3 regions of the Variovorax sp. GW821-FHT10D07 genome follow, and region 1 is predicted to be linked to each of the others. Evidence: predicted binding sites of a transcription regulator. Region 1 holds the regulator's gene; each other region holds the start of a gene.

Region 1 (7,746 bases):
CGGCCCAGCGCGCCGGCCGCGAGGCGCTGCGCGGTGATCACGCTCGGGCGGTAGCGCGGCTCGTCGTAGTACTGGCGGTAGATCGATTCCATCACCGGGTGCGAGACGTCGAGCGCGGTCAGGTCGAGCAGCTCGAAGGGGCCGAGGCGGAAGCCCGCCTGCTCGCGCAGGATGCGGTCGACGGTCACGAAGTCGGCCACGCCTTCGCCCACGATGCGCAGCGCCTCGGTGCCGTAGCCGCGGCCGGCGTGGTTGACGATGAAGCCGGGCGTGTCCTGCGCCTGCACCGCGCTATGGCCCATCCGCGTGGCATAGCCCGCGAGCCGGCTGCAGACCTCGGGCGCGGTCTTGAAGCCGGCCACCACCTCGACCACCTTCATCAGCGGCACCGGGTTGAAGAAGTGGAAGCCCGCGAAGCGTTCGGGGTGCTTGAGGCCGGCCGCGATCGCGGTCACGGAGAGCGAGGAAGTGTTGGTGGCCAGCGTGGCGCCGGGCGCGACGATGGCTTCGAGCTCGGCGAACAGCTTGCGCTTGACCTCGAGGTTCTCGACCACGGCCTCGATCACGAGGTCGCAGCCGGCCAGTGCCTGCGCCGACTCGGCGATCCGTACGCGCGCGATCTGGGCGTCGCGCGTGGCCTCGTCGATGCGGCCTTTCTCGTGCAGCTTGTTCCATTGGGCGACGATGGCTTCGCGCCCGCGCGCCGCGGCGCCCTCGAAGCTGTCGAGCAGCAGTACCTCGCTGCCGGCCTGGGCCGCGATCTGGGCGATGCCGCGCCCCATGGCACCGGCGCCGACGACGCCGATCCGGGTGTAGTTCACTGTCATGTGTGGCTGGGGTTTTTCAAAGGTTGAGAGGTATCGGGCGGGCCGCCCGCGCGTGCGCGCACGCCGGCCGCTGCAGCAGCGATTTTGCAGTCTGGCGGGAGAAGGGTTTCCCCGGTGTTTCTCGGGGAGGCATGCGGGCGCCGGCGCGACGGGGTTTTGCCGCGCCGTTCAGGCTGGCCGGCGGCTGCGGTCGATGCTCACGCTGAGCACGATGGCGACCAGCAGCAGCGCGAGCCCGACCCAGCTCATCCAGTGCATGGCGTCGCGCGCCAGCAGCCAGCCACCGAGCGCGGCGCCGAAGGCCTGGCCGATGTAGATGCCCGAGCTGTTGAGCGCCACCGAGCCCGGCGCCAGCGCGGGCGCGAGGCCCACCAGCCGCGCCTGCTGGGCCGAGTTGGTCGAGAAGCAGCCCAGGCCCCAGGGCGAGACCACCACCGCGATCCAGAACAGGCTGTCCGCCAGCGGCCAGAGCGCCAGGCTCAATGCGATCAGGCCCGTGGTCGCCAGCACCATGCGACCGGCGCCCGCGCGGTCGATGATGCGGCTCACGACCATGTTGCCCAGCAGGCCGCAGACGCCGAACCAGCCCCACATCAGGCTCAGCGCCGTGGCATCGGCGCCGAAGCGCTGCTTGAGGATCGGGCCGAAGTAGCTGAACAGCACGAACTGGCCCGCGCCCTGCAACGCGGTGATCGACACGATGCCCATCAGCACCGGGCTGCGCAGCACGCGGGCCCAGGCCGCGGCCGTGAGCGCCGCCGGCCGGATACCGCCGGGCAGCGTGAGCCATACCGAGACCGCGCTCACGACGCTGAGCGCCGAGATCGCGAGGAAGGCCGCGCGCCAGCCGAAATGGCCGCCGATCAGCGCGCCGATGGGCAGGCCCAGCACCGAGGCCATCGACCAGCCGAGGAAGACGAAGGTGACCGCGCGCCCGCGCTGCTCGGGCGGCACCAGCATGCCGGCGCAGGCGGCGGCCTGGGGGGTGAAGATGGCCGGTGCGATCACCGCGAGCATGCGCACGGGCAGCAGGGCGCCGAAGCTGGGCATGAAGACCGACACCGCGTGCCAGGCCGCGTACCAGAGCATCGTGAGGGCCAGCAGCCGACGCCGGTCCCAGCCGGCCACCGCGGCCGCGAGCAACGGTGCGCCGAGGCAGGTGACGAAGGCTGCGGCCGTGATCAGTTGGCCCGCGGTGGCGGCACTGACCTCGAGCGAAACACTGATTTCGTTGAGCGTGCCCGGCACCACCATCACCCCGGTGCCGATCACGAAGTTGCCTGCGAGCAGCGCCCAGAGTGCGCCCCGTGGCGCCGGCTGGCTCACGGCTTCACCGCCGGACCTGCAACGCGCCGGGGTTGACGATGTTGGTGGGGTTGCCCTTGATGAAGCTCACGACGTTGTCGAAGGCCTGGCCGAAGTACATCTCGTAGCTCTCCTGCTCCACGTAGCCGATGTGCGGCGTGCAGATGCAGTTCTCGAGGCGCAGCAGCGCATGGCCCTGCAGCGGCGGTTCGCTCTCGAACACGTCGATCGCCGCCAGGCCGGGGCGGCCGCGGTTGAGCGCGGCGAGCAGCGCATCGGGCTCGACCAGCTCGGCACGCGAGGTGTTGACGAACAGCGAGGTCGGCTTCATGCGCGAGAGGTCCTCGAGCGTGATCAGACCGGTGGTTTCGTCGTTGAGCCGCAGGTGCACGGACAGCACATCGGCCATCGCGAAGAACTCCTGGCGGCTCTGCGCCACCTGGAAGCCGTCGGAGCGCGCCTTGGCGCAACTCGCCTCGCGGCCCCAGATCACGACCTGCATGCCGAAGGCTTGGCCATAGCGCGCCACGAGCTGGCCGATGCGGCCATAGCCCCAGACGCAGAGCGTCTTGCCCTTGAGCACCGAGCCGAGCCCGAAATTGGGTGGCATCGAGGCCGACTTGAGTCCCGACTGCTGCCAGGCGCCATGCTTGAGGTTGCTGATGTACTGGGGCAGTCGGCGCATCGCCGACATGATCAGTGCCCAGGTCAGTTCGGCCGGCGCCTGCGGCGAGCCCGAGCCCTCGGCCACCGCCACGCCACGCTCGGTGCACGCGGCCACGTCGATGTGGCTGCTGACGCGGCCCGTCTGCGAGATCAGCTTGAGCTTGGGGAGTTTCTCGATCAGCTGGCGCGAGATCTGGCTACGCTCGCGGATCAGGACGATCACATCGGCGTCCTTGAGTCGCACCGAGAGTTGACCGATGCCCTTGACGGTGTTGGTGTAGACCTTGGCTGCGTAGGCATCGAGCTTCGAAGCACAGTGCAGCTTGCGCACCGCATCCTGGTAATCGTCGAGGATCACAATATTCATGGCATGCCATTGTGCCTCGCAGCATGGAATCGGCGCGCCGTTGAACGTTTGGATACGGCCCCTGGGCCCCGAAAGAGGTGAAAACGGGGGCAAAGGCAGGAGAAGCAGGGGCAAAGGCGGGCAAAGGGGCGAGGTCGGCACTGCCTTCCCGACAGGGTTGAACAAACCGGCTGCTATGGTTTCTTCACACCCCTGAGCCTAGACCTTGCGCGTTCACGTGATCGAGCGACTGCGTGAAACGCTGGGCCGATGCTCTCAGTGCAGGTGCACGGGGCGGGGCGCCACGGCGGCGGCTTCGAGTGCCTCGAGCGCAGCGAGGCGGTCGAGCTCGGCGCACACATCCGCCATCCGGCCCGAAATCACGACGCGGTTGCTGTTGCGCGCGCCGCCCTGCTGGCGGTCGACGACGCGCACCACCCGCAGCGGACGCGAAGGCGCCTGCGCGACGGCTGCGGCCGTGACGGCGTTATGTCCGCTGTCACCGCGTGCCGTGCACGACGGCCGTACCGACACATAGCGCAGCTCGCTGGCGCACAGGTCGTCATCGCGACGGTGTGCGGGGCGGGCGGGCAACCAGCGGCTCGCGAGCGACTGCAGCGGCATCCAAAGATCGACGAAGGTGAGGAGGGCGATTCCCATGTGAACTCCAAGAAGGTTTGAGGTTGAACACAGGCAGGATTCGTTGTCATCGGGCGCAGCAGGGTGATGGCGACAAAGCGCCATACGCCCGCCACCTGCAGCGACCGGATGGGGGATGCGTGATGCGGATCCGCGAAACGGCTCGGCGATGCAGACCGCCGGGCCGGCTCGGCAGGCCTACATCAGCATGGTGTTTCGGATCAGGCCGACCGCGAGGCCTTCGATTTCGAAGGGCTCGCCGGGTTGGACCACGATGGTCGGGTAGTCGGGGTTCTCGGCATGGAGCTCGATCACCTGCTTGTTGCGCTTGAGGCGCTTGACGGTCACTTCGTCGCCGAGGCGCGCCACCACGATCTGGCCGTTGCGCGCTTCCTTGGTGGCCTGCACGGCGAGCAGGTCGCCGTCCATGATGCCGGCGTCGCGCATCGACATGCCACGCACCTTGAGCAGGTAGTCGGGCTGGCGCTGGAACAGCGTGTTCTCGACGTAGTAGGTCTGGTCGACATGCTCTTGCGCGAGGATCGGCGAGCCGGCCGCGACGCGGCCGATGAGCGGCAGCGCGAGTTGCGCCATACCGGGCAGCGACAGAGAGAACTGGCTGTTGCGCGATTCGGCGAGCGAGCGCAGGGCATCGCCCTTCAGGCGGATGCCGCGCGAGGTGCCGCTCACGAGTTCGATGACGCCCTTGCGGGCCAGCGCCTGCAGATGCTCCTCGGCGGCATTGGCGGAGCGAAAGCCCAGCTCGCTCGCGATTTCGGCACGAGTGGGCGGCGCCCCGGTACGGGCAATGGCGCTCTGGATCAGATCGAGGATCTGCTGCTGGCGGGCGGTAAGCTTCACGGCGAACTGCATGGTGGTTCCTTGCGGCACTGGCTGAACATCCAGTACCTGTATTTTTAACCAGTTTTTCAAAGTTGGCAAGCCATGGTGAATTCATCCCTCTCGAATCCGCGGTGCGTGGTGGTGCTCGGCACCGGCGGCACCATCTCGGGCCGCGCGGCGAACAGTGGCGACAACATCGGCTACACCGCCGGCGAGGTGGGCGTGGCCGACCTGCTCGGCGGCATCGAGGCGCCCGCTGGCGTGACGCTGGCGGCGGAGCAGGTGGCGCAGGTCGACAGCAAGGACATGTCCTTCGCGATCTGGCGCGCGCTGGCGCTGCGCTGCGCCCACTGGCTGGCGCAGCCCGACGTGGCCGGCGTGGTGGTCACCCATGGCACCGACACGCTCGAGGAGACCGCCTTCTTCCTCCAGTCGGTGCTGGCGCCGCGCAAGCCCATCGTGCTGACCTGCGCCATGCGCCCGGCCTCCGCGCTGTCGCCCGACGGTCCGCAGAACGTGCGCGATGCGATCGCCGTGGCCGCGACACCGGGCGCGCAGGGCGTGACCGCGGTATGCGCGGGCACGGTGCTCGGTGCCTTCGACGTGCAGAAGGTGCACACCTATCGGCTCGATGCCTTCGACGCGGGCGACGCGGGGCCGGTGGGCTACGTGGAGGAGGGCGAGGTACGGCGCATGCGTGACTGGCCGGCTTCGGAAGCAGGCGCAGCCCTCGACCGTCTTCCCGAGGACGAGGCCGCATGGCCGCGCGTGGAGATCGTGATGAGCCACGCGGGCGCGAGCGGCGCGTTGATTCATGCGCTGCGTGCCGATGGCACCGCCACCTCGCCGCTACGCGGCCTCGTGCTGGCGACCACCGGCAACGGCACGCTGCACCATGCGCTCGAGGCGGCGGCGCTCGAGGCGCAGGAGGCCGGCATCGCGGTGCTGCGCGCCACCCGCTGCACGCAAGGGCGCATCCTGCCCAAGTCGGGCGACCGCCTGCGCGATGCGGGCGCGCTGACGCCCGTCAAGGCGCGCATAGCGCTGACGCTCGAGCTGCTCTGAAGTCGGGACGCCAAAGAAAAAGCCGCGTCGCGGGCCTCGAGGCCCGCACGCGGCTTGCGATTCGAGTCGGGGATCAGCTGCTCAGTGCGGCCAGTGCACGTTGCGTGATCTCTTCGACCGTGCCCACGCCCTGGATGGCGCGGTACTTCGGCGCGGCGGCTGGATCGGTCTTGGCCCAGGCCGAGTAGTAGTCGACCAGCGGACGCGTCTGCTGACTGTAGACGTCGAGCCGCGTGCGCACGGTCTCTTCCTCGTCGTCCTTGCGCTGGATCAGTTCCTCGCCGGTCAGGTCGTCCTTGCCTTCGACCTTGGGCGGGTTGAACTTGAGGTGGTAGGTGCGTCCCGAGGCCGGGTGCGAGCGCCGGCCGCTCATGCGTTCGATGATGTCGCTGAAGGGCACGTCGATCTCGAGCACGTAGTCGAGCTTGACGCCCGCGGCCTTCATCGCGTCGGCTTGCGGAATGGTGCGTGGGAAGCCGTCGAACAGGAAGCCTTCGGCGCAGTCGGGCTGGGCGATGCGTTCCTTCACGAGATTGATGATGAGGTCGTCGCTGACCAGCGCGCCCGCATCCATCACGGCCTTGGCCTGCAGGCCCAGCGGGGTGCCGGCCTTGACGGCGGCGCGCAGCATGTCGCCGGTGGAAATCTGCGGAATGCCGTACTTCTGGCAAATGAAGGCCGCCTGCGTGCCTTTGCCCGCCCCGGGCGCGCCCAACAAAATCAGTCTCATGGTGTCCTCGGAGGGTTCTTGGATTTGTGTCACGTCGCGCAGGCACCCTTCGATGAAGACAAGGTGCCACGGACGGAGTTGCGTCGAGGATAGCACGCGGCCCCGTGAACAATTTCGCCAGGCACCCGCGATGGCGATGGCCCGAAAGCGATGATCGAGACGCCTTGCGCTCCGAAGCCGGCTCTTCGTGGATGGATCGGGCAAGTTGGCCGAAGATTGGACTGCCGTTCGAAGCCTGGAACTTCCAGGCCTGGATGGCATCCGCGTGACTGATCGCAGCGGCCGGCCGCCGCTAGGCCAGCGCTCAGTTCGCGGCGCCGAACAGTGCTCGCACCCGTGCCAAGTCTTCCAGCGTGTCCACGCCCGGTCCCGGCGCCGCATCGCTCACATGCACCGCGATGCGATGCCCATGCCACAGCGCGCGCAGTTGCTCGAGCGCCTCGATGGTTTCGAGCGGCGAGGGCGGCAGCGAGGGAAACCGGCGCACGAACCCCGCGCGGTAGCCGTAGATGCCGATGTGGCGCAGTGGCGCGGGCGAAGGCAGTTGCGTCGGAGGCACGCCCGGCGCGGCACCATCGCGCCACCAGGGAATCGGCGCGCGGCTGAAATAGAGCGCATTGCCCTGCGCGTCGAGCACGGCCTTCACGACGTTCGGATTGAGATAGTCGGCCACCGAATCGATCGCATGCACCGCGGTACTCATGGCGGCGTCGGGCCGTGCGAGGAGCGCCGCGGCCACGGCGTCGATCAACGCCGGGTCGATGAGCGGCTCGTCGCCCTGCACGTTGACCACCACCGCGTCGCCGTCGAGGCCGAGCTGTTCGCAGGCTTCGGCGAGGCGGTCGCTGCCGCTCGGGTGGTCCTGACGGGTGAGAATCGCCTCCACCCCGTGGGTCTGGCAGGCCGCGAGGATCGAGGCATGGTCCGCCGCCACCACCACGCGCGCCGCGCCGGACTGCGCCGCTCGCTGCGCCACACGCGCCACCATCGGTACGCCCGCGATGTCGGCCAGCGGCTTGTCGGGCAACCGCGTCGACGCCAGCCGGGCCGGCACCAGAACCGTGAAGCTCACAGCCCGAGCTCGTCGTCGGACAGGGTGCGGGCCTCGTTCTCGAGCAGCACCGGAATGCCGTCGCGCACCGGATAGGCCAGGCGCGCGCTGCGCGAACAGAGTTCCTGCTTCTCCGGATTCCAGGTCAGGGGGCCCTTGGTGACGGGGCAGACGAGCAGTTCAAGCAGCTTGGTGTCCATCGGTCGATGATAGCTTTGCGTCGAGCGCCGCAAGGAAGGCTTCGGAGGGCGCGAACAGCAGCGGCACGGCCAGC
Region 2 (7,746 bases), on a different contig from region 1:
GGCGACAACTTCGGCTGCGGCAGCTCGCGCGAGGGCGCGGTGTGGGCCCTGATGGCGCTGGGCATCCGCTGCATCGTCGCGCCGAGCTTCGGCGACATCTTCCAGGGCAACTGCTTCCAGAACGGCCTGCTGCCGGTGCGCCTGCCGCGCGCGCAGGTGGAGGTGCTCGCGCGCGCCGTGGCCGAGGGCGCCGATGCCGTGCTCACGGTCGACCTGCAGGCCTGCACCGTGCGGCGCGAGGGCCTGCCGACGCTGCCCTTCGCCTTGCCGCCGCGGCGCCGCGAGGGGCTGCTGCGCGGCCTCGACGACCTCGAGCTCACGCTCGCGCGCAGCGCCGAGATCGATGCCTTCCAGCGCCGCGACAGGGCGCTGCATCCCTGGCTGCACCTCGACGGCGCCCGGCGCCCGAGCCTCACCAACGACCCCGCCCCCCATACCCATAAGGAGACACCGTGACGTCCGAACAACCACCGCGCCTGCCGCCCGTGGCCGCTCGTGCCACCCGCCGCGGCCTGCTGCGCGCCGGCGCCGCCCTCGCCGCGAGCGGCGCATTGCCGCTGCGCGCGCTGGCGCAGGAGCCCGCTTCCGCCTTCCCCTCGCATCCCGTGAAGATGGTGATCCCGCTGCCGCCGGGCGGCGCCACCGACGTCATCGGCCGCCTGCTCGGGCAGAAGCTCGGCGAGCTCTGGCGCCAGAGCGTGATCGTCGACAACAAGCCCGGCGCCGGCACCATCGTCGGCACCCAGGCCATCGCGCGGGCGCCGGCCGACGGCTACACCTTCGGCATCGTCATCAGCGCCTTCACCATCAATCCCTCGCTGCGCAACGACCTGCCCTACGACGCCACCAAGGACTTCACACCGCTGAGCCTGCTGGGCTTCCCGGTGATCGCGCTGGTCGCCATTCCCTCATTCCCCGCCAACGACGTGGCCGGGCTGATCGCGAAGGCGCGCGCCAAGCCGGGCTCGGTCAGCTATGCCTCGCTGGGCATCGGCACCGCCACCCACCTGGCGGGCGAGATGATGAACGTGCGCGCCGAGACCGGCATGGTCCACATCCCCTACAACGGCAGCGCGCCCGCGTACAACGACCTGCTGAGCGGCCGCGTGCAGGTGGGCTTCGTGCTGCTCGACTCGGCGCTGCCGCACGTGAAGGCCGGCAAGCTCAAGGTGCTGGCCGTGACCAATGCCAAGCGCAGCCGCATCTATCCCGACTATCCGACCGTCGGCGAGACCATCCCCGGCTATTCGCTCGAGAGCCTGTTCGGCTTCGTGGCGCCGCGCGGCCTCCCCGCGTCGATCGCGGCCAAGCTCTCGGGCGACATCGTCAAGGTGATCCAGCTGCCCGAGGTGCGCCAGCGCCTGGCCGAACTCAGCGTCGAGCCCGTGGGCTCGAGCGCGTCCGAGTTCGAGGCGACGATTCGCAGCGAGATCGTGAAATGGGCGCCGGTGGTGAAGGCGGCAGGGGTGAAGGCCGACTAGTTCAGGGGTGCCACTGGCTGCGCGCGCGGCCTTCGAGCGGCTCGTAGCGCGTGGCCGCGAGCGCATCCGACAGCCTGCGCGCGGCTTCCATCAACGTGGCCGCATGGCGCGCGAGTTCGCCGGCCGCGGCCGCATCGGCCGGCACCGCCACGCTGAGCGCGCCCAGCACCGTGCCGCGCGCGGCGAACACCGGCGCGGCCACGCTCGCGGCGGCCGCGTCGGCTTCGCCCACGGTCAGGTGATGGCCGCGCCGGCGGATCGCGTCGAGCGCGGCGCCCGGCGCGCCCGAGAACGCGAGGATCACCTGGCCGGCCGCGCCGCGCTCGAGCGGCAGCGGTTCGCCGACACGGCTCGGGCTCACGAAGCCGTCGGCGCCGCGCACGCGCAGCAGGCGCACGCGCTGGCCTTCCTCGAGCGCGAAGAAGGAGGCGCTGTGGCCGGTTTGCTCGGCCAGTTGCTGCAGGGCCGGCTCGATCACGTTGCGCAGGTCGAAGGCGCGCTGGTAGCGCGCGCCCAGCCGCGCGGCCGCCGGGCCCAGGCGCCAGGCGCCGCCCTCGAGCGCCACCAGGTAGCCGGCCGTGGCCAGCGTGCGCGCGAGCCGCAGCGCGGTGGGCTTGGCGAGCGCGGTGCGGCGCGCGATCTCGGCCAGCGCGAGCTGCGCGTCGGCGGTGCCGAAGGCATCGAGGATGGCGAGCGAACGCGCCACCGCGGTCACGCCCTCGGCGCGCGGCACGGGCTTGGCGGTGCGGGAGGAAGCGCGTGCGGAGGAGGCCATCGTTTCGCGGAGTGGAACGGCATTGTGCGGCCGCGTTGCGAATCCTAGGCTCGCGGCTTTCCCGGGGCGCCGGCCCCATCGCTTCGAACATCCGCAGGAGACCCGCTCATGACATCCATCGCCCCGCTGCGCCGCCGCCTTGGCGCGCTCTTCCTGGCCTGCCTCGCCGCGCCCTCGCTGGCGCTCGCGCAGGCGCCGTATCCGAGCAAGCCGATCCGGCTGGTCGTGCCCTTCGCGGCCGGCGGTGCGGTCGACACCGTGGGCCGCGTGGTCGGCGAGCGGCTGTCGACGCAGATGGGCCAGCCGGTGATCGTCGACAACCGGCCCGGCGCCAACGCCAACATCGGCACCGAGAACGTCGCGCGCTCGGCGCCCGATGGCTATTCGCTGCTGGTGGCGGCCAACGGCGTGGTGACCAACAACACGCTCTATCCCAAGCTGTCGTTCAACGGCCTGCGCGACTTCGTCGCGGTGGCGCGCCTGGGCTATGCGCCGCTGGTGCTGGTGGTGCCGGCCAGCGCGCCCTACAAGACCGTGCCCGAGCTGCTCGCGGCCACGCGAGCCAAGCCCGGCGACATGAGCTACGGCTCGGCCGGCAACGGCAGTTCGGGCCACCTCGCCGGCGCGCTGCTGGCCTCGGTCGGCAAGTTCGATGCACTGCACGTGGCCTACAAGGGCGGCTCGCCCGCGCTGGTCGACCTGATCGCGGGGCGCACCTCGTTCATGCTGCTGAACCCGCTCGAGGTGCTGCCGCACATCCAGTCGGGCCGGCTGCGCGCGCTGGCGGTCAGCGGCGCCCAGCGCGCGCCGATGCTGCCGAACGTGCCCACCATGGCCGAGGCCGGCCTGCCGAACTTCGACGCCAGCGTCTGGTGGACGCTGCTCGCGCCGGCCGGCACCGCGCCCGAGGTGGTCGCCAAGCTCAATGCCGAGACGCGCAAGGCGCTGGCCGATGCCGGCACGCGCGAGAAGCTGGGCGCGCTCGGCGCGGTCATCACGCCCTCGAGCCCGCAGGAGGCCGCGGCCTTCCTCAAGAGCGAATCGGCCAAGTGGGAGCAGGTGATTCGCGCGGCCGACATCAAGGCCGACTGAGCACGGCGTCGACCTCATGATCATCGACTGCCACGGCCACTACACCACCGCGCCGGCCGCGCTCGAGGCCTGGCGCCGGCGCCAGGTCGAGGCCTTCGGCACGGGGCGGCCCGCGCCGGCCGCGTCCGAGCTGCGCATCGGCGACGACGAGCTGCGCGAATCCATCGAAGGCAACCAGCTGCGGCTGATGGACGAGCGCGGCATCGACCTCACCATCTTCAGCCCGCGCGCGAGCTTCATGGCGCACCACGTCGGCGACTTCGCCGTGTCCTCGACCTGGGCCGCGATCTGCAACGAGCTGTGCCACCGCGTGGGCGCGATGTTTCCCGAGCGCTTCGCGGGCGCGGCCATGCTGCCGCAGTCGCCGGGCGTGCCGGTCGCCTCGTGCATCGCCGAGCTCGAGCGCTGCGTGCGCGACTACGGCTTCGTCGGCGTCAACCTCAACCCCGATCCCTCGGGCGGCTTCTGGAACAGCCCGCCGCTGACCGACCGCCACTGGTATCCGCTGTACGAGAAGATGGTCGAGCTCGACGTGCCGGCCATGATCCACGTGAGCACCAGCTGCAACGCCTGCTTCCACACCACCGGCGCGCACTACCTCAATGCCGACACCACGGCCGTGATGCAGTGCATCCAGGGCGACCTGTTCGCGGATTTCCCGACCCTGCGCTTCGTGATCCCGCACGGCGGCGGCGCCGCGCCCTACCACTGGGGGCGCTTTCGCGGGCTGGCGCAGGAGATGAAGAAGCCGCCGCTCGCGCAGCACCTGCTGAAGAACCTGTTCTTCGACACCTGCGTCTACCACCAGCCGGGCATCGACCTGCTCGCGCGCGTGATCCCGGCCGAGAACATCCTGTTCGCCTCCGAGATGATCGGCGCCGTGCGCGGCATCGATCCCGAGACCGGCCATTTCTACGACGACACGCGGCGCTACATCGAGGCCGCCGCGCTGAGCGCCGAGCAGCGCGCGCAGGTCTACGAAGGCAATGCGCGCCGCGTCTTTCCGCGGCTCGATGCGCAGCTGAATGCGCGCGGCCGGCTGTTCGATCCCCAATCTCATTCCACGCAAGGAGCCCGCCATGCATGAACTCGGCGTCGTCCATCGTCACATCGAACGCGCCGACGCGCAGGTCGTCGATGCCCTCGCGGCCCTGGGCTCGGCCACGGTGCACGAGGCCATGGGCCGGGTCGGTCTGCTCGCGCCGTACATGCGGCCGATCTATCCGGGCGCGCAGGTCAGCGGCAGCGCCGTCACCGTGCTGCTGCATCCGGGCGACAACTGGATGCTGCACGTCGCGGCCGAGCAGATCCGCCCCGGCGACATCGTGGTGGCGGCCATCACCGCGCCGAGCAGCGACGGCTTCTTCGGCGACCTGCTGGCCACCAGCTTCCAGGCCCGCGGCGCGCGCGCGCTGGTGATCGACGGCGGCGTGCGGGACGTGCGCACGCTGCAGCAGATGGGCTTTGCGGTCTGGAGCAAGGCCATCAGCAGCAAGGGCTGCGTGAAGGCCACGCTGGGCTCGGTCAACATCCCGGTGGTGTGCGCCGGCATGTCGGTGCAGCCCGGCGACGCGATCGTGGCCGACGACGACGGCGTGGTCTGCGTGCCGCGCGCGATGGCCGCGGCCACGCTCGAGAAGGCGCGTCAGCGCGAGGCGCTGGAGACGTCGAAGCGCGAGAAGCTCGCGAGCGGCGTGCTCGGGCTCGACATGTACGACATGCGGCCGGCGCTGGCGGCGGCGGGGCTGCGCTACATCGACTGAAAGGGCGCGGCGGGCAATGCCCGACCCGCGCGCATGGCCGCAGGGCCATCGGGGCAATGGGACGGTTAACATCTGTATAAACGTACAGTGTTTTCCACCCACCCCATGGACCTCCAGCACAAGCTCGCCATCCTGGCCGATGCCGCCAAGTACGACGCCTCGTGCGCGTCGAGCGGCTCGCAGCCGCGCGACTCGGTGGGCGGGCGCGGCATCGGCTCGACCGAGGGCATGGGCATCTGCCACAGCTATGCGCCCGACGGCCGCTGCATCTCGTTGCTCAAGGTGCTGCTGACCAACCACTGCCAGTACGACTGCCTCTATTGCGTGAACCGCGCCTCGAGCAACGTGCCGCGCGCGCGTTTCCGCGCCGAGGAGGTGGTGCAGCTCACGCTCGACTTCTACCGCCGCAACTGCATCGAGGGGCTGTTCCTCTCGAGCGGCATCATCAAGTCGCCCGACCACACGATGGAGCAGGTGGTCGAGGTCGCGCGCTCGCTGCGCGAGGACCACGACTTCCGCGGCTACATCCATCTCAAGACCATTCCCGATGCCAGCGACGAGCTGATCGCGCGCGCCGGCCGCTATGCCGATCGGCTCAGCATCAACGTCGAGATGCCGACCACCGAGGGCCTGCAGGCCCTCGCACCCGAGAAGGACGAGAGCGCGATCCGCCGCTCGATGGCGCGGCTGCGTTTGCAGATCGACGACACGCGCGAGGAGGCGCGCCGCGTGGTGCCGATCCGCGCGCTGCCGGGCGCGACGCCGGTGGCTGCCAAGCCGCCGCCGTTCGCGCCCGCGGGCCAGAGCACGCAGATGATCGTGGGCGCCGACGCCACCGACGACCGCGCCATCCTCGCGACCAGCGCCACGCTCTACGGTGCCTACCGGCTGCGCCGCGTCTACTACTCGGCCTTCAGCCCGATCCCCGACGCGGCGCGCGCGCTGCCGCTGGCCGCCCCGCCGCTGATGCGCGAGCACCGGCTCTACCAGGCCGACTGGCTGATGCGCTTCTACGGCTTCGAGCACGGCGAGATCGTGGCCGAGCGCGACGGCCTGCTGCGGCTCGACGTCGATCCCAAGATGGCCTGGGCGCTCGCGCATGCGGAACGCTTTCCGGTCGACCTCAACCATGCGCCGCGCGAGCTGCTGCTGCGCGTGCCGGGCCTGGGCGTGAAGGCGGTCGAGCGGCTGCTGCAGGCGCGGCGCGTGCGCCGCGTGCGCGCCGACGACCTGCGGCGGCTGCATGTGCCCGCGCGCAAGGTGCTGCCCTTCGTGGTGGCCGACGGGCACCGGCCCGCGGCCGGGGCGATGGCGGCTTCGGCGCGCGCCGAGCCGGCGCAGCAGGCCTCGCTGTTCTGAGCGCCATCGCCATGCAGGTGCGGCTCGACGACGCGGTCGACCTCGACGGTTTCCGGCGCCGTGCGCGGCAACTGCTGGCCGATGGCGTGCCGCCTGAACGGATCGAGTGGGGAGTGGCGCGGGCCGGGGGCGACGAAGGCCTGTTCGGCGACGTGCCCGAGCAAGCGATCGCACCGTCGACCGCGGCGATGCAGCCCGTGCCGGCGGCCTTCGTCGCGTTGTGCGCCGACGTGATCCTGCACCGCGATCCCCAGCGCTTCGCGCTGCTCTACCGCCTGCTCTGGCGCCTCGCGCACGAGCCCGCGCTGCGCCACGATCCGCTCGACGCCGACATGATGCGGGCCCAGCGCATGGCCAAGGCGGTGCACCGCGACATCCACAAGATGCGCGCCTTCGTGCGCTTCACGCAGGTCACGGACGACGACGGGCTCGAGCGCCACGTCGCGTGGTTCGAGCCCGAGCACCGCATCGTCGAGGCCAATGCCGACTTCTTCGCGCGCCGCTTCGCGCAGATGCGCTGGGCCATCCTCACGCCCGAGCGCTGCGTCGAATGGGACGGCCATGCGCTGTCGTTCCGCGCGGGCGCCGACCGCCGCGAGAAGCCGCCGCCCGACGCGGGCGAACGGCTCTGGCTCACCTACTACGCCCACATCTTCAATCCGGCGCGGCTCAAGTTCTCGACCATGCAGCGCGAGATGCCGCGCCGCTACTGGCACAACCTGCCCGAGGCCGCGCTAATCCAGCCGCTGGCCGACGCGGCCGATGCGCGCAGCCAATCGATGATCGAGGCGCCGGCCACGCCCGCGCGGCGCATCCGCGCGCCGATGGCGCTGCACGCGCGGCCGGCCGAGGGCGTGGCGCCGGCCGACCTCGGCGAACTGCGCGCGGCCGCCCATGCCTGCCGCGCCTGCCCGATCGGCGCGCAGGCCACCCAGGCCGTGTGCGGCGAAGGGCCGCTCGCGCCGCGCCACATGCTGGTCGGCGAGCAGCCCGGCGACCAGGAGGACCTCGCGGGCCGGCCCTTCGTCGGCCCGGCCGGCCAGTTGCTCGAGCGCGCGATGGCGCAGCTCGGCTGGGCGCGCGAGGGCGTCTACCTCGCCAATGCGGTGAAGCACTTCAAGTACGAACTGCGCGGCAAGCGGCGCATCCATAAGACGCCGGGGCAGCGCGAGGCCGAGGCCTGCGCCAATTGGCTCGATGCCGAGATCGCGCTGGTGCGGCCGCAGTCGCTGGTCGCTCTCGGTGCCACGGCGGCGCGCGCGCTGCTGGGTCGGCC
Region 3 (7,746 bases), 430 kb from region 1:
GTCGACATCGATGTCGGGCGGCTCGTTGCGGTGCCGGCTCAGGAAGCGCTCGAACAGCAGCGTGCCCTTTTCGGGGTTGATCGCGGTGATGCCGAGGCAGAAGCACACCGCGGAGTTGGCTGACGAGCCGCGGCCCTGGCAGAGGATCTCCTGCGACTTCGCGAACTTCACGATGTCTTCCACCGTGAGGAAGAACATCTCGTACTCCAGCTCGATGATCAGTGCCAGCTCTTTTTCGACCTGCTCACGCACCTTGTCCGGAACGCCATCGGGATAGCGCAGCGCGGCGCCTTCCCAGGTCTTGCGCCTCAGCGTTTGAACGGGCGTTTCGCTGGAGCCCAGGGTCTCGAGCGGGTACTTGTAGTTGTCCCTGATCACTCCCGGATCGAAGCGGCACCGCCCCGCCACCACCAGCGTGTTCGCCAGCATGTCCCGCAGATAAATCTCCGCCAGCCGCATGCGTTGCCTCAGGTGCCGCTCGGCATTCGACTGCAGCGCAAAGCCGCACTCGGCCACGGGCCTGCCTACGCGCACGGCCGTCAGCACGTCATGCAACGGCTTGCACGACCGCGCATGCATGTGCACGTCGCCAGCAGCCACCAGCGGCACGCCGGCCTGCTCGCTCGCCTGGATCAGCCCGACGAACCACAGGTCATCGTCGAGCTCGTTGAACAGCTCCAGTGCCAGCCAGAGGTTGTCGGCATAGAGCGCCTTCGCGGCCATCAGGTCTTCATGCAGCGTGGCCGCATCCAGGTCCTTGCCGGGATAACGGTGCGGCACGAACAGGATCTGGCAATGCTGCAGCGATGCCACGTCGCTCTCTTCCCAGCTCACGCGGTACTCGCCCTTGGGCAGTTCGGTGTTGCGCGCGGCGGTGATGAATTCGCAGAGATTGCCCCAGCCTTCGGTGTCGTTCGCGATCACCACGAGCTTGAAGCGCTCGAAGTGGAACTCGCTGCCGTACAGCAACCGGAAATCGGGGTTGCGCGGGATCGGCGGCTCTTCGGGATGCTTCTTCTCGTACTCGGTGAGCTTGCGCTCCATGTCGCGCAGGCAGACGAAGGCCCGCACGATGCCGGCCACCGAGCATTCATCGGTGATGGCCAATGCCGAATAGCCGAGCTGATAGGCCCGGTCCACCACCTCCTCGGGCGTCGACGCCCCGCGCTGGAAGCTGAAGTTCGTGAGGCAGTGCAGCTCGGCATAGCCCGGCAGCGCCGATACCGGCGCGGTTCTCGAGGGCGCCGGCAGCGCATGCACCTTCGCCGGCTGGCGATTGCGCATCTGCCTGTCGCTGAGTTCAGGCATAGAACCCCTGCAGGTACCAGCGCACCTCGCCCGCGGAAAAGCGCGCCAGGGGCCGCTCGCGGAAGATCCACAGCAAGCCGGCCTCGGCGCTTTCGGCCACGTAGTAGTCGCGCATCGCGGGCTGACCGCCATCCTCCTTGCCGCCCCACCAGCCCGCCTCGACGCGCTGCGGTCCGATCAGCCTGCTCAGCGGACCGCCATAGCAGGGGCGTTCGCCGTCCATCTCGAGCAACAGGGGCTGGGGCAGCAGCCAGGGCGGATAGATGGCATCGGGCTGGGAAGCCTCGGCCTGCGCTTCCTTGCGGGCCTTGGGCGGCGCGGCGCGGTCAGGCTGCACGGTGCGCAGCGCCGGCTGCCAGGCTTGCGTGTGTCCCGCACGATGATCCGCCCGCGCCCGCGGCACCAGCACCTGCATCGCCCCCAGCCGCACGCTCAGCCGCTCGACCATCTCGTGCAACTTGTCCCCCTTGCGGTTGTCCTCCGGCAGAAAACTCGTGCTCGCCCCGGCCCACGGATCGGTCTCGAGCGAGCGCAGCTTGAGCCAGCTCGCGGGCGCGGCGAGCGTGGCCAGGGCGAGCTTTTCGGACAGCAGGCGGCGCAGGTGCGCGAGGTCCTGCGTGGGCTCGGCGGTGCGCACCGCGATCTGCTGGGTCGGCGGCAGGTTCACGCCGTTGAAGCGCTTGAGGTCGAGCGTCCATTCCAGCTCGAGCGCGCGCGCGCCGCGCTGGCGTGCGCGCAGCCAGATCTGCAGCGCCGACAACAACCGGTTGGCCGACCACATCAGCTCGGGCGCGGTCTCGGCCAGCGCGGGCAGCTCGAGCTTCTGCTCGAACACGTCGGGCAGCGTGAGCCAGGCATGGCTTTCGGGGCGCAGGCCCCAGGCGATGTCGAGCGCGGCACGCAGCTCGGCACCGAAGCGCCGCGAGAGCCCGCCGCGCGGCAGCGCCGCCACCTCGCCCCAGCTGCGGCAACCCAGCCGCGCGAGCGCATCGAGGTGCTCGCGCGCGGCGCTCAGGGTGTCGAGCGGCAGGCCGGCGGGAATCTCGGGCGGCCGCTTCTCCTCGCGCACGAACAGCCGCAGCCGCGCCAGCGCCTCGAGGCTGGTGGCGCCCTGCGCGCCGCGCAGCACGGCGGCGGCAGGCACGGGGTTTTCGTTGAGCAACTGACGCATCAGCGAGGAACGCCCGCCCCACAGGCGCTCGCAGGCCGAGACCTCGAGCATCAGCGCCTCGTCGAGCCAGCAGACGTGCGGCGTGTAGCGCAGCGCCCACCAGCCCAGCGCCTCGGGGGTGGGCATGGCATCGGCGGCGGCCGCGGCGGCACCGGCCTCGGCCTGCGCCTCAAGCGACCACTGCAAGGCGATCCAGTGCATTGGCGCCTCCTGCCTTCCATGCGTCGATGCGCACCACGTTGGCGGCCGGCGGTGCGTCGACGACCGCCTCCACCGCAACCACGCCCTGCTGCTGCGCGCGCAGCTTGCGCCGCAGCCGCGCGGCCGCGAGCAGCGCCGCCATGCGTTCGCCGCGCGCCGGCAGCAGCACCGGCGCGGCCAGCGGCGGGCCGCGGCGCTTGAGGATGTGCAGCTCGATCTGCGCCGGGTCGGCCTCGCAGCGCGCGATGCGCAGCCGCAGCCGCGCGGGCGAGGCCGACTGCGCCACCGACTCGGGCCGGCAGACGAACAGCAGCGCCTCGTGCTGCGCGGCCGCGAGCTGCAGCCGCCGCAGCTCGCCCACGCGCGCCTGCGGCAACCAGGCCAGCACGGCGCCCACCTCGGCGCAGCGCAGCGCCTGCTCGCAGGCCCACAGCCGCGCAGCCGCGGCCTCGCTGCGCACCCACATCAGCGCCTCGGGCCGCAGGCCATGGGCCGCGAGCGAGGCGCCGAAGGGTTCGCGCGGCGGACCGATCAGCACCACGGGGCCGCCGCGCGCCGCCACCGACTGCACCAGCGCGGGCAGCAGCAGCCGCCAGACATGGTCCTCGGGCGCGGCCTGCAGCAGCTCGCTCATGGCGCCGACCGGCCAGCCTCCCCCCGGCAGCTGCGCGTCGAGCGCGGCATGGCCGGTGCCGACGACCTGCGCGTCGGCGCTGCCGAGCTCGTCGGCATGCCAGACGCCGCGGCCGGCGGCGGGAGAGAGGGAGGCGAGGGAAGGAAGGCCCATGATGGAACTGTTAACTGTATTTTTATCCAGTATTTCCAGGGTTCGCAATCGGGGCGGCAAATTTCTTTGCGGGGCACTCCCTCCCATTCCAACCACTCATGCGTTGGCGCCAAGATCTCGTTTGAAGCCCCGCGCCGAAGCCGCTTCAATGAGGCCACGAAGAATGGTCCTCGTGGCCGCGGCGGATGGGCCGCCGCGGCCAGCAGCGGGCCATGTCCCAGGAGCCCCAGGAATGCACGCCACCCTTTCCCATTCCCCACCCGCCGGCTCGGCCATCGCCGCGGCGGCGCTGCCCGCCAGCGGCGACATCGAGGCGGGCCTCAACTATCTGCGGCCGACCGCGCTGCGGCCCTACAGCTACGCCTTCACGCCGCCGCCCGGCCTGCCCTGGGAAAGCGGCGAGTACGAGCGGATCGCGATGCCGATCGCCGATGCCCGCGGCCGGCCGACCCATATCGAGCGCGAGGGCTTCGAGCTGCGCGAGGCGCCCACGGCGGTCGCCGACTTCCTCGACGATGCCGAGGTCCGGGCCGTCTACTACCCCGAGCTGGCCGCGCTCGCGCTCGCGGTCACCGGCGGCGCGCGCGCCCACGTGTTCGACCACCTGGTGCGACAGCGCGAGCCCGAGCGCACCGCGCTGAACTTCGGCCGCGGCAAGACCGACGGCAAGGCCGCCGCCAACGGCCGCATCCACAACGACTACACCGAGGAATCGGGCCGTCGCCGGCTGGCCCTGGTGCTCGCGAGCGCGGCCGAGGCCGCGGCCGTGCGGCGCTACTGCATCGTCAACATCTGGCGCTCGATCGCCGGTCCGGTGCTCGACACCCCGCTGGCCGTCTGCGATGCACGCACGGTGATGGCGCGCGACCTGGTGAATGCCGAGGTGCGCTATCCGAAGCGCACCGGCGAGATCTACCTCGCCACCCATGCCGCCACCCACCGCTGGTCGTACTTCTCGCGCATGGACCGGCACGAGGCGCTGGTGTTCAAGCAGTACGACGCGCAGCTCGGCGGCGTCGCGCGCTTCACGCCGCACGCGGCCTTCGACCATCCGCGGGCGCCGGCCGATGCCCCGCTGCGCGAGAGCATCGAGGCGCGCTGCCTGGTGGTGTTCGAGTGAGAAAGGCCATGGCCATGAACGCACCCACGCTCGATTTCTGGTTCGACTTCGGCAGCAACTACAGCTACCTCAGCGCGATGCGCATCGAGGAAGCCGCCGCCGCGCACGGCGTCGCGCTGCGCTGGCAGCCCTTCCTGCTCGGGCCGGTGTTCCGCGCGCTGGGCTGGGAGACCTCGCCTTTCGTGCTGCAGAAGGAAAAGGGCGACTACGTCTGGAAGGACATGGTGCGCCAGTGCAGAAAATACGGCCTGCCCTGGCAGCGGCCCAGCAATTTCCCGCGGGCCGCCGTGCTGCCGCTGCGCATCGCGCTGGCCGGCGCCGGCCAGCCGTGGATCGGCGAGTTCTGCCGCCGCACGATGCGGCTGAACTTCGCCGAGGACCGCGACATCGACGCGCCCGAGACCATGGCCCGGCTGCTCGCCGGCATGGACCTGCCCGCGCACCGCGTGATCGACGAGGCGCTGTCGGACGCCAACAAGCTGCGCCTGCGCCGCCAGACCGAGACCGCGATGGAGAAAGGCATCTTCGGCGCGCCCACCTTCTTCGTGGGCGAGGAGATGTTCTGGGGCAACGACCGGCTCGACGATGCGCTGGCGTTCGCCCGCGCGCAGGCCGGCGCCTGAACCCACGGGCTCAGCGCGGCGCGGAACCCTTCGCTTCGGCCACCAGCCACTCGGCCACGTGCCGCACTTCCTCGCGCGGCTGCGGCTCGGCCTGGATCAGCCAGTAGGCATGGCCCGAGGGCTGGGCCGGCAGCGTGGCCTCCACGCGCACCAGCCGCCGGTCGTCGAGCAGCGGCTGGATCAGCTCGAGCCGCCCGAGCGCCACGCCCTGCCCCGCCATCGCGGCCTGGATCAGTTGGTCGTACTGGTTGAAGCGCAGCATGCCGCGCGGCTTCGCGTCGGCCCAGCCGGCCGCGGCCAGCCAGTCGCGCCACTGCAGCCAGGGCCGCTGCGCATCGTCGAACTCGAGCAGGTTCAGCACCGCGATCGACTCGGCCGAGGCCAGCGGCGGCAGCGCCAGCGAGGGATGCGCCACCGGCGCCACCGTTTCGCCGAACAGCCGCACCGCGCCCGCCGGCGCCAGCGCGGGCGTGGTGTAGCGGATCGCGAGGTCGATGCCCTCGTTGCGCAGGTCGGCCACGCGGTTGTTGGCCGACACCCGCACGTCCACGCCCGGATGGATGTCCTGCACCCGGCTGAGCCGCGGCAGCAGCCACAGCCCCGTGACGCCGATGCTCGCGCTCAGCGTCACCGGCCGCTGCGCGCCGGTGCGGCCGATCTCGCCCATCACCTCCTGCAGCTGCTGCACCACCGCATCGGCGCTGCGGAACAGCCGCTCGCCCTCGGGCGTGAACGAGATCGAGCGATGGCCGCGCACCAGCAGCTTCACGCCGAGCTGCGCCTCGAGCGCATGCACCTGCTTGCTGACCGCCGACTGCGTCACGCACAGGTCCTGCGCCGCCAGCGAGATGCTCATGCGCCGCCCCACCGCGACGAAGCCGCGCACGAGGTCGAGCGAGGACAGGCGGACGAGCGGGAGCGGCAAGCCCATGGCGGATGCGGCGGGATGGCGAGGGTGGAATGGGATTGGAGCACAGGCACCGCCGCGTGTCTTCGCGCGGAATGAGCCGGCCGGCTACCGCCCGGCCGCCGACACCCCGTCCGCCACCGCCTTCAACGACTGCGAGAACGCCCGCGCCGCCGGCGTGAGCGCCGCGGGATCGCGCATCAGCAGCGACACCCGCACCTGGGGCAGCCTGTCCGCGACCTGCAGCGCGACCAGCCCGCGCGCCGCCACGGCGTGCTTGAACAGCGAGGCCGCGGCCAGGGTCAGCGCGCCGGATTTCTTCACCAGCGTGATGCCGAGCTGCCACGAATGGCAGATCACGATGTCGCGCGGCGGCGGCAGGCCGGCCGCGGCGAAGTGGCGGCGCAGCAGCTCGACGCCGTACCAGGGCACCACCCACATGGCCTCGTGCAGCTTCGCCATCGAACGCACGCGCGCCAGCGGATGCTTCGCGCCGGCCACCACCGCGAGCGGGAACTCGAGCAGCGTCTCGCGATGCACGCCGTCGCCGGCATCGGGCTCGAGTTCGCCGAGGATCGCGAAGTCGAAATCGCCGCGGCTCCAGAGGCCCTTCACGTCGGCGCCGCTGAGCTCCTGCAGCTCGAGCGCGACGCCCGGCCACTTGCGGCGGAAGTCCTGCAGCGCGTCGGGCAGCAGCCGCTCGACCGCGAACGAGCTGAAGGCGACGCGCAGCAGGCCGCCGGCGCCGTCGCGCAGCTGCGCGATCTCGTCCTCGGCGCGGCGCACCTCGTTGGCCAGCAGCCGCGCGCGCTGGAGCAGGGCCTCGCCGATCACGGTGAGCGACACGCCCTGGGCGCTGCGCACCAGCAGCTGCGCGCCCACGCTCTGCTCGAGCTCGCGCATCGCATAGGTCATGGCAGGCTGCGTGAGGCCGGCCACGCGCGCCGCGGCGCGGATGCTGCCGGCCTCGGCGATCGCTTCGAAGATCTTCAGATGGCGCAGGTTCATGGGAGGACGAGGAAATGGGGTGATCAGGGATTTTGATCGCCCTGGAGTTTTTCGAGTCTTTTCCGATGCGCCGGCTTTCGCTAAGGTCGACCCGCCTCGACACCTCCCTTTCATCCCTCCTTTTTCAGCCACCCATGAAACTCCGCTCCCGCTTCGCCCTGCTGATGCTCTCCGGCAGCCTCTTCCACGTCGCGGCCTCGGCCCAGACCGCGCCGGCGCCCGATGCCGGCAATGCGCTGACGGCGCGCGCGCTGGCGCTCGCCGATGCTTCCGAGGCGCAGGTGATCGAATGGCGCCGCCATGTGCACCAGCATCCGGAGCTGTCGTACCAGGAGGTGCAGACGGCCGCCTATATCGCGGCGGCGCTCGCGAAGATGCCCGGCATCGAGGTCCAGACCGGCGTCGCCAAGACCGGCATCAAGGCGGTGCTGCGCGGCGGCAAGCCGGGTCCGGTGGTGGCGCTGCGCGCCGACATGGACGCGCTGCCGGTGGCCGAACGCAACGAGCTGCCGTTCCGCTCGACCGTGAAGGCGCCCTGGCTCAACAGCGACGTGCCGGTCTCGCACGCCTGCGGCCACGACACGCACGTGGCGATGCTGCTGGGCGCGGCGCAGGCGCTGT

The links. The regulator LexA, encoded in region 1, represses DNA repair genes until DNA is damaged. The targets are predictions, from matches to a motif close to ACTGTATNNNNATACAGT.
Region 2: a site for LexA is predicted at 5,183-5,200, ahead of AC07PU_RS29805 (putative DNA modification/repair radical SAM protein). Genes of this name have one in related genera too.
Region 3: a site for LexA is predicted at 3,481-3,498, ahead of imuA (translesion DNA synthesis-associated protein ImuA). Genes of this name have one in related genera too.

Annotation. Positions count from the first base shown of each region.
Region 1 covers NZ_JBWKMZ010000003.1:685,315-693,060, forward strand. Annotated here, with positions in the region: gene AC07PU_RS13605 (3-hydroxyacyl-CoA dehydrogenase) at 1-827, opposite strand, end outside; gene AC07PU_RS13610 (MFS transporter) at 996-2,153, opposite strand; gene AC07PU_RS13615 (D-2-hydroxyacid dehydrogenase family protein) at 2,158-3,165, opposite strand; gene AC07PU_RS13620 (hypothetical protein) at 3,421-3,804, opposite strand; gene lexA (transcriptional repressor LexA) at 3,982-4,656, opposite strand; gene AC07PU_RS13630 (asparaginase) at 4,729-5,691, shown strand; gene adk (adenylate kinase) at 5,765-6,421, opposite strand; gene kdsB (3-deoxy-manno-octulosonate cytidylyltransferase) at 6,726-7,493, opposite strand; gene AC07PU_RS13645 (Trm112 family protein) at 7,490-7,672, opposite strand; gene lpxK (tetraacyldisaccharide 4'-kinase) at 7,653-7,746, opposite strand, start outside.
Region 2 covers NZ_JBWKMZ010000012.1:132,115-139,860, forward strand. Annotated here, with positions in the region: gene leuD (3-isopropylmalate dehydratase small subunit) at 1-456, shown strand, start outside; gene AC07PU_RS29780 (tripartite tricarboxylate transporter substrate binding protein) at 453-1,481, shown strand; gene AC07PU_RS29785 (IclR family transcriptional regulator) at 1,483-2,256, opposite strand; gene AC07PU_RS29790 (Bug family tripartite tricarboxylate transporter substrate binding protein) at 2,365-3,348, shown strand; gene AC07PU_RS29795 (amidohydrolase family protein) at 3,365-4,435, shown strand; gene ligK (4-carboxy-4-hydroxy-2-oxoadipate aldolase/oxaloacetate decarboxylase) at 4,428-5,111, shown strand; gene AC07PU_RS29805 (putative DNA modification/repair radical SAM protein) at 5,217-6,470, shown strand; gene AC07PU_RS29810 (UdgX family uracil-DNA binding protein) at 6,482-7,746, shown strand, end outside.
Region 3 covers NZ_JBWKMZ010000003.1:256,222-263,967, reverse strand. Annotated here, with positions in the region: gene AC07PU_RS11620 (error-prone DNA polymerase) at 1-1,308, opposite strand, end outside; gene AC07PU_RS11615 (Y-family DNA polymerase) at 1,301-2,680, opposite strand; gene imuA (translesion DNA synthesis-associated protein ImuA) at 2,649-3,467, opposite strand; gene AC07PU_RS11605 (CmcJ/NvfI family oxidoreductase) at 3,700-4,587, shown strand; gene AC07PU_RS11600 (2-hydroxychromene-2-carboxylate isomerase) at 4,602-5,210, shown strand; gene AC07PU_RS11595 (LysR substrate-binding domain-containing protein) at 5,221-6,135, opposite strand; gene AC07PU_RS11590 (LysR family transcriptional regulator) at 6,226-7,125, opposite strand; gene AC07PU_RS11585 (M20 metallopeptidase family protein) at 7,260-7,746, shown strand, end outside.